DNA from 4 places in the Bacillus sp. 0209A genome. Region 3 is predicted to be linked to each of the others. Evidence: riboswitches for the same ligand, from Rfam matches in the RefSeq annotation. Region 3 holds a riboswitch; each other region holds the start of a gene.
The links. A riboswitch is a leader RNA that binds a small molecule or an ion and turns the genes downstream of it on or off. The one in region 3 is predicted to bind thiamine pyrophosphate.
Positions count from the first base shown of each region.

Region 1: it holds a riboswitch for thiamine pyrophosphate, as region 3 does, so the genes downstream of both, V6D44_RS02770 (Ykof family thiamine-binding protein) here and V6D44_RS01610 (acetylornithine deacetylase) in region 3, are expected to answer to the same signal.
Region 2: it holds a riboswitch for thiamine pyrophosphate, as region 3 does, so the genes downstream of both, tenA (thiaminase II) here and V6D44_RS01610 (acetylornithine deacetylase) in region 3, are expected to answer to the same signal.
Region 4: it holds a riboswitch for thiamine pyrophosphate, as region 3 does, so the genes downstream of both, thiC (phosphomethylpyrimidine synthase ThiC) here and V6D44_RS01610 (acetylornithine deacetylase) in region 3, are expected to answer to the same signal.

Region 1 is NZ_JBAIZV010000001.1:676,425-679,635, forward strand. It holds gene V6D44_RS02760 (sensor histidine kinase) at 1-224, opposite strand, end outside; gene ykoG (two-component system response regulator YkoG) at 228-914, opposite strand; TPP riboswitch at 1,016-1,128, shown strand; gene V6D44_RS02770 (Ykof family thiamine-binding protein) at 1,223-1,825, shown strand; gene V6D44_RS02775 (ECF transporter S component) at 1,827-2,426, shown strand; gene V6D44_RS02780 (ABC transporter ATP-binding protein) at 2,413-3,211, shown strand, end outside.
Region 2 is NZ_JBAIZV010000001.1:826,592-829,802, forward strand. It holds gene thiO (glycine oxidase ThiO) at 1-605, opposite strand, end outside; gene tenI (thiazole tautomerase TenI) at 589-1,206, opposite strand; gene tenA (thiaminase II) at 1,184-1,891, opposite strand; TPP riboswitch at 1,974-2,082, opposite strand; gene V6D44_RS03640 (monovalent cation:proton antiporter family protein) at 2,145-3,211, opposite strand, start outside.
Region 3 is NZ_JBAIZV010000001.1:406,723-409,933, reverse strand. It holds gene sigG (RNA polymerase sporulation sigma factor SigG) at 1-376, shown strand, start outside; gene V6D44_RS01615 (ABC transporter ATP-binding protein) at 524-1,318, shown strand; TPP riboswitch at 1,331-1,432, shown strand; gene V6D44_RS01610 (acetylornithine deacetylase) at 1,518-2,798, shown strand; gene V6D44_RS01605 (YlmC/YmxH family sporulation protein) at 2,881-3,126, shown strand.
Region 4 is NZ_JBAIZV010000001.1:1,120,276-1,123,486, reverse strand. It holds gene V6D44_RS05130 (hypothetical protein) at 129-326, shown strand; partial or broken gene V6D44_RS05125 (Type 1 glutamine amidotransferase-like domain-containing protein) at 620-1,322, shown strand; TPP riboswitch at 1,382-1,489, shown strand; gene thiC (phosphomethylpyrimidine synthase ThiC) at 1,621-3,211, shown strand, end outside.

The sequences.
Region 1 (3,211 bases), 270 kb from region 3:
CCGTTTGCCGGAAGATAGGCCTGCAGCATGTCCTGCAAAGCCACTCCTTCTGTTTCAGCAGCATGCAGTGCTTCGGCGATGTTACTGGTCTCATCTGCAAGCCGGGCCGCATCCGTTGATGTCAGGGCGGATGAAAAAATGAGATAGACCGCGGTATGGACCAGAATTAATAACAGTAACAGCGATAGTGATGTGTATAGATGAATCTTGGTCTTTAGCTTCATTTTTTACCCCTTAATGGCATAGCCAACCCCGCGAATCGTATGGATCAGCTGTTTTTCGTAAGGATAATCCAACTTTTTTCTGATGTATCTGATGTAGACGTCCACGACATTTGTATCACCAATATAATCAAATCCCCATACTGAGCTTAAAATCTGCTCCCGTGTCAGCACTTGCTGCGGATGCTTCAGCATATAGACGAGCAAATCAAATTCCCGCGGCGTTAATTCCACCTCTTTGTCTCCGCGTCTCACTTCACGTGTTTTTTCATTCACCCGTAAGTCGTCATAAGTAAGAAAGGTGTCAACATCTTTTGTTTTTGTCCCGTTTTGGCGCAGTGCCGCCCTGATTCTGGCAAGTAATTCTTCAATTTCAAACGGCTTTGTGACATAGTCATTGGCACCGATGTCCAGTCCAGTTACCTTATCAGGCACACTGTCGCGCGCCGTTAATAAAATGACAGGTGTTTGCGAATCCGTTTTTCTCAAGCGGCGCAGCACCTCCAGGCCGCTAAGTCCCGGAAGCATAACATCAAGAAGCACCAAGGTATACCCGCCTTCCGCTGCCGCATTCAGCCCTTCCGTACCATTGTGTTTCATGGTAACGCTGTAACCTTCATACTCCAATTCAAGCTGAAGCACTCTGGCGATTTTTTCTTCATCTTCCACAATTAATATGTGTCCTTTTTCCAAATCCGATCACTCTCTCCTGTCTCGATATGAAAAAAATAATTTCTTGGTTTACAAAATGATTCTTATCATCTATTATGATGTCAACATAAAAAATTGTATACGGAAAGCACTAGGGGTGCTGTTTTGGCTGAGATAAAGCGCGGGAGTAACGCGTTTTGATCCCTTATGACCCGATCTGGATAATACCAGCGTGGGGAAGTGCAGGTTGACCGAATGGTGTATTTTTTGTGCGCTTAATCGATCTCTTACTGCATATTCCCTTAGAATATGCAGTTTTTTATTTTACCAAAAAACAAGGGGTGAAAGAAATGGAGCAAATATGCGGTACAAGCAGAATCGCCGGTTTTCGGTTCTCTTTATATCCGATGACAGATGATTTTATCAATGTGATCAAGTCCGCACTGAAAAAAACCGACACATCTAAGGTTTGGACGAAAACCGACCATATCAGCACAGTCTTACGAGGATCAGCTGATCATGTATTCGATGCAGCCAAAGCCATTTATCTTAACGCGGCAAACAGCGAAAAACACATCGTCATGAACGGCACGTTTTCCATCGGATGCCCGGGCGACACACAAGAAGATACATATCTTTCCGCAGACGATAATCGTGTCAATGAAGATGCTGTCCGGAGCCTGAACGCGGAAGCGCCATGCCAATTTGCCCTTTATCCAATGAATGAGCCGGATTATATGGAGTTGATCATGGAAGCTGTCGACATTGCGAAAGCAGAAGGCACCTTCGTACAGGGTGTCCATTACGCGAGTGAGCTTGATGGGGATGCGCATGACGTATTCAGGACATTGGAAGCCGTTTTCCGCATGGCTGAAAAGCAAACAAAGCACGTAACCATGACTGTGAATCTCTCGGCTAACAGTCCATCTAGAAAAAACAGAAAGCAGGGATAAAATGAAAAGCTGGAAAGTAAAAGAAATTGTCATTATGTCCGTTATCAGTATCGTTTTTGCCGTGGTTTATTTATTATTTACGCATTTTGGAAACGTACTTGCAGGTATGTTCGGTCCAATCGCTTATGAACCGATTTACGGTATTTGGTTTATCGTTTCCATCATCGCCGCGTACATTATTCGAAAACCCGGAGCGGCGCTTGTTTCTGAAGTCATAGCCGCTCTCGTTGAATGCCTGCTGGGAAATCCATCTGGCCCGATGGTCATCGTCATCGGCATCGTTCAAGGTCTCGGAGCTGAAGCTGTATTTCTCGCGACGCGCTGGAAAGCATACTCTCTGCCTGTACTTATGCTGGCAGGAATGGGATCTTCAGTAGCCAGCTTTATCTATAATCTATTTGTTTCTGGCTATATTGCCTATTCACCAGGTTATCTTCTCATTTTGCTTATGATCCGTCTTGCTTCCGGCGCACTTCTTGCGGGACTTCTCGGGAAAGCTGTCAGCGACTCTCTCGCGTATACGGGCGTGCTAAACGGAATGGCACTCGGAAAGGAACTGAAAAAGAAACGGAAACGGGTATCAGAACATGCAAGCCTTTGATAAGCTCCTCACGGTTGACAGGCTCAGCTTCTCTTATGAAGAAGACGAGAAACCGGTTTTTCAAAACATTTCGTTTGAGCTTCAAAAAGGAGAATGCGCTTTATTGCTAGGACCGAGCGGGTGCGGAAAAAGCTCGCTCGCCCTTTGTTTAAACGGTCTCTACCCGGAGGCTTGCGACGGTACACAGTCGGGGCATGTATTTTTACTTGAAAAGCCGGTCACAGACCCTGGAGCCTCCGAAACAGTAGCCCAGTATGCCGGAGTCGTCTTTCAGGACCCCGATCAGCAGTTTTGCATGCTGACGGTGGAAGACGAAATCGCTTTCGGGCTGGAAAATCTGCAGATTCCGAAAGAAGAGATGACGGAGAAGATCGATGCGGTTTTAGAAAAATTACGTATTGCTCATTTAAAAGAAAAAACAATATCCACTCTGTCAGGAGGACAAAAGCAGAAAGTTGCGCTCGCCTGTATTTTAGCGATGGAGCCCGAGCTCATTATGTTAGACGAGCCGACTTCTCTTCTAGATCCTTATTCAGCGAGGGAGTTCGTTCACATGATGAAAGATCTTCAGCGTGATAAAGGCTTCAGCCTCCTTGTGATTGAGCATCAGCTTGATGACTGGACGCCTTGGGTTGAAAGAACGATCGTGCTGGACAAAGCAGGAAAAAAAGCGCTGGATGGCCGAACACAAGATCTATTTCAGCACGAAGCGGCAACCCTAAAGCAAATGGGCATCGCGATTCCAAAAGTGTCTGATCTGCAGAAAAAGCGGAATATGCCGTTTA
Region 2 (3,211 bases), 420 kb from region 3:
CTGGCAACCGCGACATAATCCGCCGATACGTTACCATTCGGTGTCTCGATGGACAGCACTTCACCGTCACGGTCGACATGCATGACGGGAGTATGCTCAAAAATCTCCGCGCCAAGCGCTTTCGCTGCTTTCGCATATGCCTTGCAAACGAAATAAGGCTCAACATGCACATCATCCTGAATAAAGGATGCCCCGGAAATGTCACCGGACGTATACGGCTCTATTTCTAAAACTTCTTCTTTTGTATGCCAGCTGACTGATTCCAAATCATCCATCTTCCTCAGCCGCAGCACGTCTTCTTCAGAAAACGCCAGCTTAAACATACCGCCGTTATGTCGCCTGATATCAATACCGGATAATGGGTAAAGCTCTTCTCCAAGACCTTTGTACAGACGCTGGCTGTGCATGGCGAAGTCAAAAAACGCGTCACGTTCCTCGCACTCGGCATGAGCGCCCAGCATTCCGGCAGCGGCACTTGTTGTTCTGCCGCCCATTGTCCCGCTTTCAAACAATGCGATTGTTTTGTTTTCCTTTGCTAAATGATAAGCAATCGCGGAACCAATAATCCCGCCTCCAATGACTACTGCATCATAATGCCTTTTCATAGCGCATCTCCTTTAGCTTACGGGAATATCGTCTGGCAGCTTCCAAAGGGTCAGCGGAAGAGAAAATTCCTGACATGACAGCGATGCCGTCTGCTCCCGCTTGTTTTACGTCTCTTAATCTGTCCGGTGTCATGCCGCCGATGGCCATAATCGGGATGGACATCCGCTGTTTGATTTCTGACAGCAAGGACACACCTCTGCCTTCAAGACCCTTTTTGCAATCCGTTTCAAACACATGGCCGAACAATACGTAGTCCGCATCTTCCTTTTCTGCTTGAACGGCTTCCTCCAGTGAATGCACCGACCGCCCGATATGAAGGTGAGGAAATCTGGCTCTGACCTGCTTCGGTGAAAAGCTGTTGCTCGGCAGCTGCACGCGATGAATAGATGAAAAAAGTGCAATATCCACTCGCCCATTCATGACCAATTTTCGTTTATCTCCCCCGCCTTCAGAAACAAGCTCAAGCAGTTTCAAAATGTCAGCCGCCGATTTAGACCGTTCTCGAATGTGAATGTAATCAACTTCATTCTGAATCGCTATGATGACTCTCGCTAACGTTTCAACCGGCTTGCAGTCATCAGTTATGGCGTGAAGCTCCAAATTCCTCCACCTCTTTTATGCCGCGGTCGGACCAGCCTTCTTTTCGATTGGCCATTCCCCAAAATTGATACTCATAGAAGCTTGAAATAACAAAATTCTCTTTCATCTTGGCACGCACTTCCTCCGTGCTGTTTTCCGCCAACTCATCAAAGCGGTTGATTTGCTCTTCGACCTGCTGTCTGAACCAGTCACCGCCGTATGTGCTGATCCACTTCTGATAAATCGGATGCCCCGGATCACATGTCAGCAATTTCTCGCCAACCTCGTAATACAGCCAGTAGCATGGCAGCAGGGCCGCTAAGATCTCAGCAAAATTCCCACTCAAAACCGAACGGTACATATGGGATGTATAAGAGTACGCTGTAGGAGACGGCTTAAACGCCTTACGCTCTGCCTCACTAATCTCCAACAGCTCCGCAAACTCGCGGTGAAGCGCCATTTCCGCCTCATATGTACCTTGGGCGTGGCTTGCCATGCGGCCCGTTGTATAAAGGTCCTTCGCATAAGCGGCACCGAACGATTGTACCTTTGCAAAATGCGTTAAATAATAAGAATCCTGAAGCACATAGTATTTAAAACGGTCAATCGGAAGCGTTCCGTCACCGATTCCCTGAACGAAAGGATGGACAAAGCTCCCTTCCCACCATTCTGCGGCTGCGTTACGGCATTCTTCTGAAAAATTCACACGTCATTCCCCCTGTCTGATAATTAAAAAAAACCACTTTCCCGCAAGGAAAAGTGGTTTGGAATTGGCATAGTAAACTAACACAAATACCGCTCCACTTCCCTACGCAGGTCTGAACCTGTTCAAGTTATGAGGGTCTAAAAGTCACACTTTTATCTCAGCCCTTATGAAGGACACCCCTAGTGGTTATACGAATACATATTGAATTGTTGTTGCACCTCTATATTAACACGAATCCCTATTTGGTCAAGGTTTATCCTTCTAATGTTTTCTTAAGTTCCATTACATACACCCTAGACCCGGTGACAATTAAGCGGTCTCCCAGTTTCAGCCTTGTATCCCCATGAGGAACGATGCTGTCCACACCTCTAAAAATCCTGACAAAGATGACGTCTCCTGTAAAAGGGAATTCCCGTAAAATCACACCGTCGTACGTGCTGTTTTCCATATTAATTTGATACAGAGAAGACTCTTCGTTCGTGAGCAGCTTCATGACACCAGGCGCTTCTATTAGCGCGCGAAGCAGTGTTTTTGTCGACAGCAGCATAGAAAAGATGTTAATTCCCTGCGCCTTCAAAGTTGCTTCATTCTCGGGTGATCCAACGCTGGCAATGACTCTTTCTGTTCCTTTTTCTTTTGCAAGTAACGCAATGTCCGCATTCATGTCTTCATTCCCAGTCGCGACAACCAGGATATCTGCATCAAAAATGCCGAGTGATTCAAGCGTCTGGTGTTCATAGTCAGAGATGGCTTCAACGGTAAATACTGATTCTGACAGTTTTTCCTCCGCATTCTCTTGATAGACATGCACAACACGCACGTCATACTCCTCTTCCGGCAGTTCAAGAGTAACAGGCAATGTCATTTGGTTTGCGCCGATAAACGTAATTGTCTTTTTCTCCTCCGGTTGCTCTTCCCGTGTGTATAATTTTTTAAATAAGACCGGCGAAAAAATACTGGCAATGACGGCTACTAACGTCAGCGCTCCTGACATATTTGCGCTGATCACGTGAAGCTGCTGTCCGATTGTCGCAGCGGCAATCACGAGCGAGAGCGTTGATGTCAGCAGGAAACCAGACGCCAAAATGGTTCGTTTATCATACCACTTCTTCAAGTACAGGACAGGAATGATTTTGCTGACTAACAGCGCCAAAAGCAGAAGCGGGATCATGATTAAAATTTTCGGATCTTGGAAAAGGGTCCAAATATCGAGCTTCACACCGACCATTACAAAGAAAATCGGAATTAAGAACCCGTAGCCGAATGAATCCAGCTGCTGAACAAGTTCTTTGTTTGGCGAAAGAAGGGAAACGAGAACCC
Region 3 (3,211 bases):
GACAAGCAAGGAGCCGACTGCAGAAGACATCGCAAAAGTTCTTGAAGTACCGCATGAAGAAATTGTATTTGCGCTTGATGCCATTCAGGATCCGGTTTCTCTATTTGAACCGATTTATAACGACGGCGGAGACCCGATTTATGTGATGGACCAAATTAGTGATGAGCGCAATAAAGATTCACAATGGATTGAAGAGCTGGCTTTAAAAGAGGGCATGAGAAGACTGAATGATAGGGAAAAAATGATTTTGCGAAAGCGGTTCTTCCAAGGGAAAACACAAATGGAAGTAGCCGAGGAAATCGGGATTTCCCAAGCGCAGGTGTCCAGGCTTGAAAAAGCGGCTATCAAACAAATGAATAAGAATATCCATCAATAATGTAAAGCCTTTAAAACAATTTTTGTTTTAAAGGCTTTCTATTGATTTCGGACGGTTTACGTTTTGGAAAAAATAAGGTATCCTAGTTCGTACGAAGTTTTATGAAAATTTAAATAATTATAGAAGGCAGTAAAGAGGAGGACCACGATGATTTTGCAGCTTGACAATGTCTCATTAAAACGAAATGGGAAATGGATACTGAGGGATATCCATTGGAGGGTGGAAGAAAAGGAAAATTGGGTGCTTTACGGACTGAATGGCGCCGGAAAGACCGCACTGTTAAATATGCTTTGCTCATATTATTTCCCAACATCGGGCAAGATGCAGGTGCTTGGCCATGAATTTGGCAAAACAGAGCTTGGGGAGAAGCTCAGACGGAAAATTGGCCTCGTCTCAGCGGCTCTTCAGCAAAAATTTTATCCGGCAGATTCAGCATTTGAAATTGCTTTGAGCGGCGCTTACGCTTCAATTGGATTATATGAAACACCAAGTGCGGAAATCAGGGAAAAAGCGATTGGTTTGTTAGAGGACTTGGGAGCGATTGAATATGCCGACCGCCGCTATGAAACCCTTTCTCAAGGAGAAAAACAAAGAGCTTTGATTGCAAGAGCGCTAATGGCGGATCCGGAGCTGCTGATACTGGACGAACCGGTCACAGGGCTGGATTTTATTGCCCGGGAAAAGCTGTTAGACACGATTACATACATTGCAAACAAAGAAAATGCGCCATCGATCCTTTATGTGACTCATCATGCGGAAGAAATTTTGCCGGTCTTTGACAAAGCCCTTTTGTTAAAACAGGGAGAGGTCTTTAAATCCGGAGAAATAAAAGAAATGCTTACTGATCACATACTCTCGGCTTTTTTTGATACGCCAATCCATGTATTATGGAATCAGGGTCGGCCGTTTTTAACAAGAGCCGAGCCGATAACAAATGCCTGACAAACACATACAGACTCATCCTAGGGGTGCTTTTCGAAGCTGAGAGAGACATTGTCTCAACCCTTTTGACCTGATCTGGATCATGCCAGCGGAGGGAAGCGGTGAAAAAGCGGAGTACATAGGACTCTGTCTGTTTTTATCGAGCCGTTTCATAACATATGAAACGGCTTTTTGATTTTTAAGAAAGGAGCGGATCACATTGAATCAACAAATAGACTCTCTGATCAAAAAGGCGGAAGATCAAAAGGGGGACCTGATTGAGCTTGCAAAAACGCTGATTTCTTATCAGACACCTGCTCCGCCTGCAAGGAATACAGACGGCGTCCAGTCATGGATTGCAGGGTTTTTACATGACATGGGATTCTCGATCGATAAATGGGACGTGTACCCGGGAGATCCCAATGTAGTGGGTCTTCTTAGAGGAATGGATTCAGCCGGTTATCATAGCCTGATCATCAATGGCCATGTAGATGTTGCAGAGGTAAAAGAGAATGAGGATTGGGAGCATAATCCGTTTCACCCAATTGAAAAAAACGGTTTCTTAATCGGACGAGGCGCTTCAGATATGAAAGGCGGGTTGGCGTGTGTGCTGTTTGCGGTCAAATTGATTCGTGAAGCCGGCATTGAACTTCCCGGTGATTTGATTTTGCAATCGGTGATTGGGGAGGAAGTCGGAGAAGCCGGCACGCTTGAATGCTGCAAGAGGGGCTATCATGCTGATTTTGCAGTTGTCGCGGATACGAGCGATATGCATATTCAAGGCCAAGGAGGTGTCATTACAGGCTGGATCGAAATCAAAAGCAGTCAAACGTTTCATGATGGGACGAGGCGGAATATGATTCACGCAGGAGGAGGCACATTCGGGGCAAGCGCAATTGAAAAAATGGCAAAAATCATTGCGGGACTCGGTGAACTTGAGCGCCACTGGTCCATTATGAAAAGTTACCATGGCTTTAAACCCGGCACAAATACCATTAATCCGGCTGTTATTGAAGGCGGCAGACATGCGGCTTTTATAGCGGACGAGTGCCGGCTGTGGATTACGGTCCATTTTTACCCGAATGAAACCCATGACCAAGTGGCAGCTGAAATAGAAGATTACATCAACCGGCTGAGCGACAGTGATATTTGGCTTAGGGAAAACCGTCCTGTTTTTAAGTGGGGAGGCTCATCTATGATTGAAGACAGAGGAGAAATTTTTCCGGCACTGGAAGTTGACCCCAGCCACCCAGGCGTCTTAGCGCTTACAGCGTCTCATGAGGAAGTGAAACGGGAGCATCCGGTTATTGACGTTTCTCAATCCGTTACAGACGGGGGATGGCTGTTTAATGCCGGGATTCCAAGCGTGATCTACGGTCCTGGCGATCTGCACAATGCACACTCTGTGAACGAGGAGGTATCGATTGAGCAGCTGGTGGATTACACAAAAATCATGCTCGATTTTATCATTAGATGGTGCAGCGGTAAAAAAGAACAGTAACCATGAAAATTTCTTCTTGCTGACAAGGTTCAGCCCGCCCATTCATATACTTGAAAAAAGGACGGAAAAAGGACGTGATGGAATGATCAGCATCTCAGAATTTCAGGTGAAGGATGTTGTCAATGTCTCAAACGGGAAAAAGCTGGGGAGCATTGGCGATATCGATATCAATGTGACTACTGGTAAAATTCAGGCGATCATATTAGGGGGGAATGGGAAGGTTCTCGGATTTTTTGGAAAAGAAGAGGAATTAGTCATTCCATGGCGAAATATAGTAAAAATCGGGGAAGATGTGATCTTGGTCCGATTAAGTGAACCGCATGCATAAACCTGCTTGTCTGCTGCTGATTGGAAAATGCCGGAAGTCTCGTTTCTTCCGGCACATTTCATTTAGAAATATGCAAATCGGCGCT
Region 4 (3,211 bases), 710 kb from region 3:
TTTCTTTTTCTCAACAGATATACGTAAGAAGAAGGGAAAAAGATTCATTTGATTCGTACTTTTTTCCTATTATTCGTCCGTACTAGGGACAGACTAAGAATAATTTAAAGCAAAGGAGCGGAGTTGAAATGAATAAAGAAAGTCTGGTTGCTGATGAATTACATAGAATGTTTTTGGCTGGTGAACTGCAAATCACGGTAGAAGAGGATATAAACAATATTTCCGAAAGGCTTAGAAATGGTGATCTCAGTTTAGACTCATTAAGCGGTGAAGACGCATTTATAAAAGAAACGGTAAACGAGGCTTTACAAAGAGTGGAGCAATAAAAGGAAGAGACGGTGTCCCATAAATGAGACACCGTCTTTTTTTATGACTTTGTTACAGTTCTCTATGAAATGAACAACTGTAACTAATTGTTCATGCAACACTTTCTGAGTTCTGGGTTTGCGAGTTCTGTTACTGCGCAATTTTTATTTTATGCTGGTTTTGGTTGCTGTTAGGTTTGATTCGGGCTATAAATCATCGTTAGGAATTTTATGTTCTAGCTCTTTCTGATAAAAAAATATTTAGCCTTGTGTCATGCTATAATGAATAACAAATTTTGTCGGGGAGTGGGATGATGAAACAGATTATTGCGATGGGAGGGGGCGGTTTTTCGATGGAGCCGGAAAATTTGTCCCTCGATCGATATATCATGAATCAATCGGCACGGAAGACGCCTCGTATTTGTTTTTTGCCGACGGCAAGCGGTGATTCCCAAAACTATGTTCAGCGGTTTTATCATACATTTCAAACACTGGATTGTGTGCCGTCTCATTTATCCTTATTTAAGCCGCCGTCAACAGATTTAACTTCTTTTGTTATGGAAAAGGACGTGATTTATGTTGGCGGGGGGGAATACGCGGAATATGCTTGTGCTATGGAAGGAGTGGGAGCTGGATCTTATTCTCAGAGAGGCGTGGAAGAACGGTGTGGTTCTAGCTGGATTAAGTGCCGGTGCGATCTGCTGGTTTGCAGAAGGGGTGACGGATTCAGCCGGACCGCTGACAAGTATGAAAAGTTTAGGTTTTTTGCAAGGAAGCTTTTGTCCTCATTATGACGGTGAGAAGGATCGGAGACCGATATACCATCAGCTGATATGTAACGAATTCTTGTGCGAGGGCTATGCGGCGGACGATGGAGCGGCTCTTCATTTCATAAATAATCGGCTATTTCAGACAGTGAGTTCAAGACCGGGTGCAAAGGCATATCGGGTAACGAGGGGTGAACATGAAATATTTGAAACCCCGCTGCCGGTTAAATATTTGGGGCGAATTAGCTGAATATTTTATATATTCCTCTTTTTTTTAGGTTGGTTTTATGTTAAGATGAGTCCGAAATCAATAGTTACTGGGGGTGCCCGTTTTCGGGCTGAGAGAGAAGGTAAGCTTCTTAACCCTTTGGACCTGATCTGGTTCGTACCAGCGTGGGGAAGTAGAGAAATTGTTTTTATTATTGTCGTGCTGGGCAATAATAAGTTTCTTTCTGACTTTAACCGGGTTCATTCATTTGAATCCGGTTTTTTGTGCTGGTTATGGGCTTGATTTTGTCCTTTCAAACGAAGAGAGGGGAAGATTAGTGATGCAAAACAATTCAGTGCAGCAAGCCAACATTTCCATTATGTCGAGTTTTTCGGGGAGCAAGAAAGTGTATGTGGAGGGTTCTTCTTCGGACATCCAAGTGCCGATGAGGGAAATCGCATTGAGTCCGACGACAGGGGCGTTCGGCGAAGAGGAAAACGCGCCTGTGCGTGTTTATGATACAAGCGGACCGTATACCGACCCCGATGTGACCATTCATATTCAAGAAGGGCTAAAGCCGCTCCGCCAAAAATGGATCACGGAGCGCAGCGATGTTGAACAATATGAAGGACGAGCTATAAAACCAGAAGATAACGGTTATAAAAAAGTAAATCCAAACGTAAGCTACCCAGGACTAAAGCGGAACCCGCTGCGGGCGAAAGCAGGTCAAAATGTCACACAAATGCATTATGCCAAAAAGGGGATCATTACACCTGAGATGGAGTTTATCGCAATCCGCGAGCATGTGTCTCCCGAATTTGTCAGAGATGAGGTAGCAAGCGGCCGGGCGATCATTCCTTCAAATATTAATCATCCTGAAAGCGAACCGATGATTATCGGCCGGAATTTTCATGTGAAGATTAATGCGAATATCGGGAATTCAGCGGTTACCTCATCTATAGAAGAAGAAGTGGAAAAAATGACGTGGGCCATTCGCTGGGGAGCGGATACGATGATGGATCTTTCTACCGGGAAAGACATTCATACGACGCGTGAATGGATTATCCGCAATTGCCCCGTGCCTGTGGGAACTGTTCCGATTTATCAGGCGCTTGAAAAGGTAAACGGCGTAGCGGAGGATTTAACGTGGGAGATTTACCGTGATACGCTGATCGAGCAGGCAGAGCAGGGGGTGGATTATTTTACGATTCACGCGGGTGTTTTGCTGCGGTATGTGCCGTTAACCGCCAAACGGACAACGGGAATCGTGTCACGCGGGGGAGCGATTATGGCACAGTGGTGTCTGGCTCATCATCAGGAAAGCTTTTTGTATACTCATTTTGAAGAAATCTGTGAAATCATGAAAGCGTATGATATTGCTTTCTCTCTTGGGGACGGGCTTCGCCCCGGATCAATCGCTGATGCCAATGACGAAGCGCAGTTTGCTGAATTGGAGACTCTCGGAGAATTGACGCAAATTGCCTGGAAGCATGATGTTCAGGTGATGATTGAGGGACCAGGGCATGTGCCGATGCATAAAATTAAAGAGAACGTCGATAAACAAATGGACATTTGTAAAGAAGCGCCTTTTTACACCTTGGGACCCCTGACGACAGATATTGCGCCGGGCTATGACCATATTACTTCAGCGATCGGAGCGGCGATGATCGGCTGGTATGGGACAGCCATGCTTTGTTATGTAACGCCGAAGGAGCATTTGGGGCTGCCTAATCGTGATGATGTACGTGAAGGAGTCATTACATATAAAATTGCTGCGCATGCCGCTGACCTTGCCAAAGGGCATCCCGGAGCGCAAATAAGGGATGACGCTTTATCGAAAGCCCGCTTTGAATTCCGCTGGCGAGACCAGTTTCATCTATCTCTTGATCCGGAAAGAGCGCTTGAATACCATGATGAAACCTTGCCGGCAG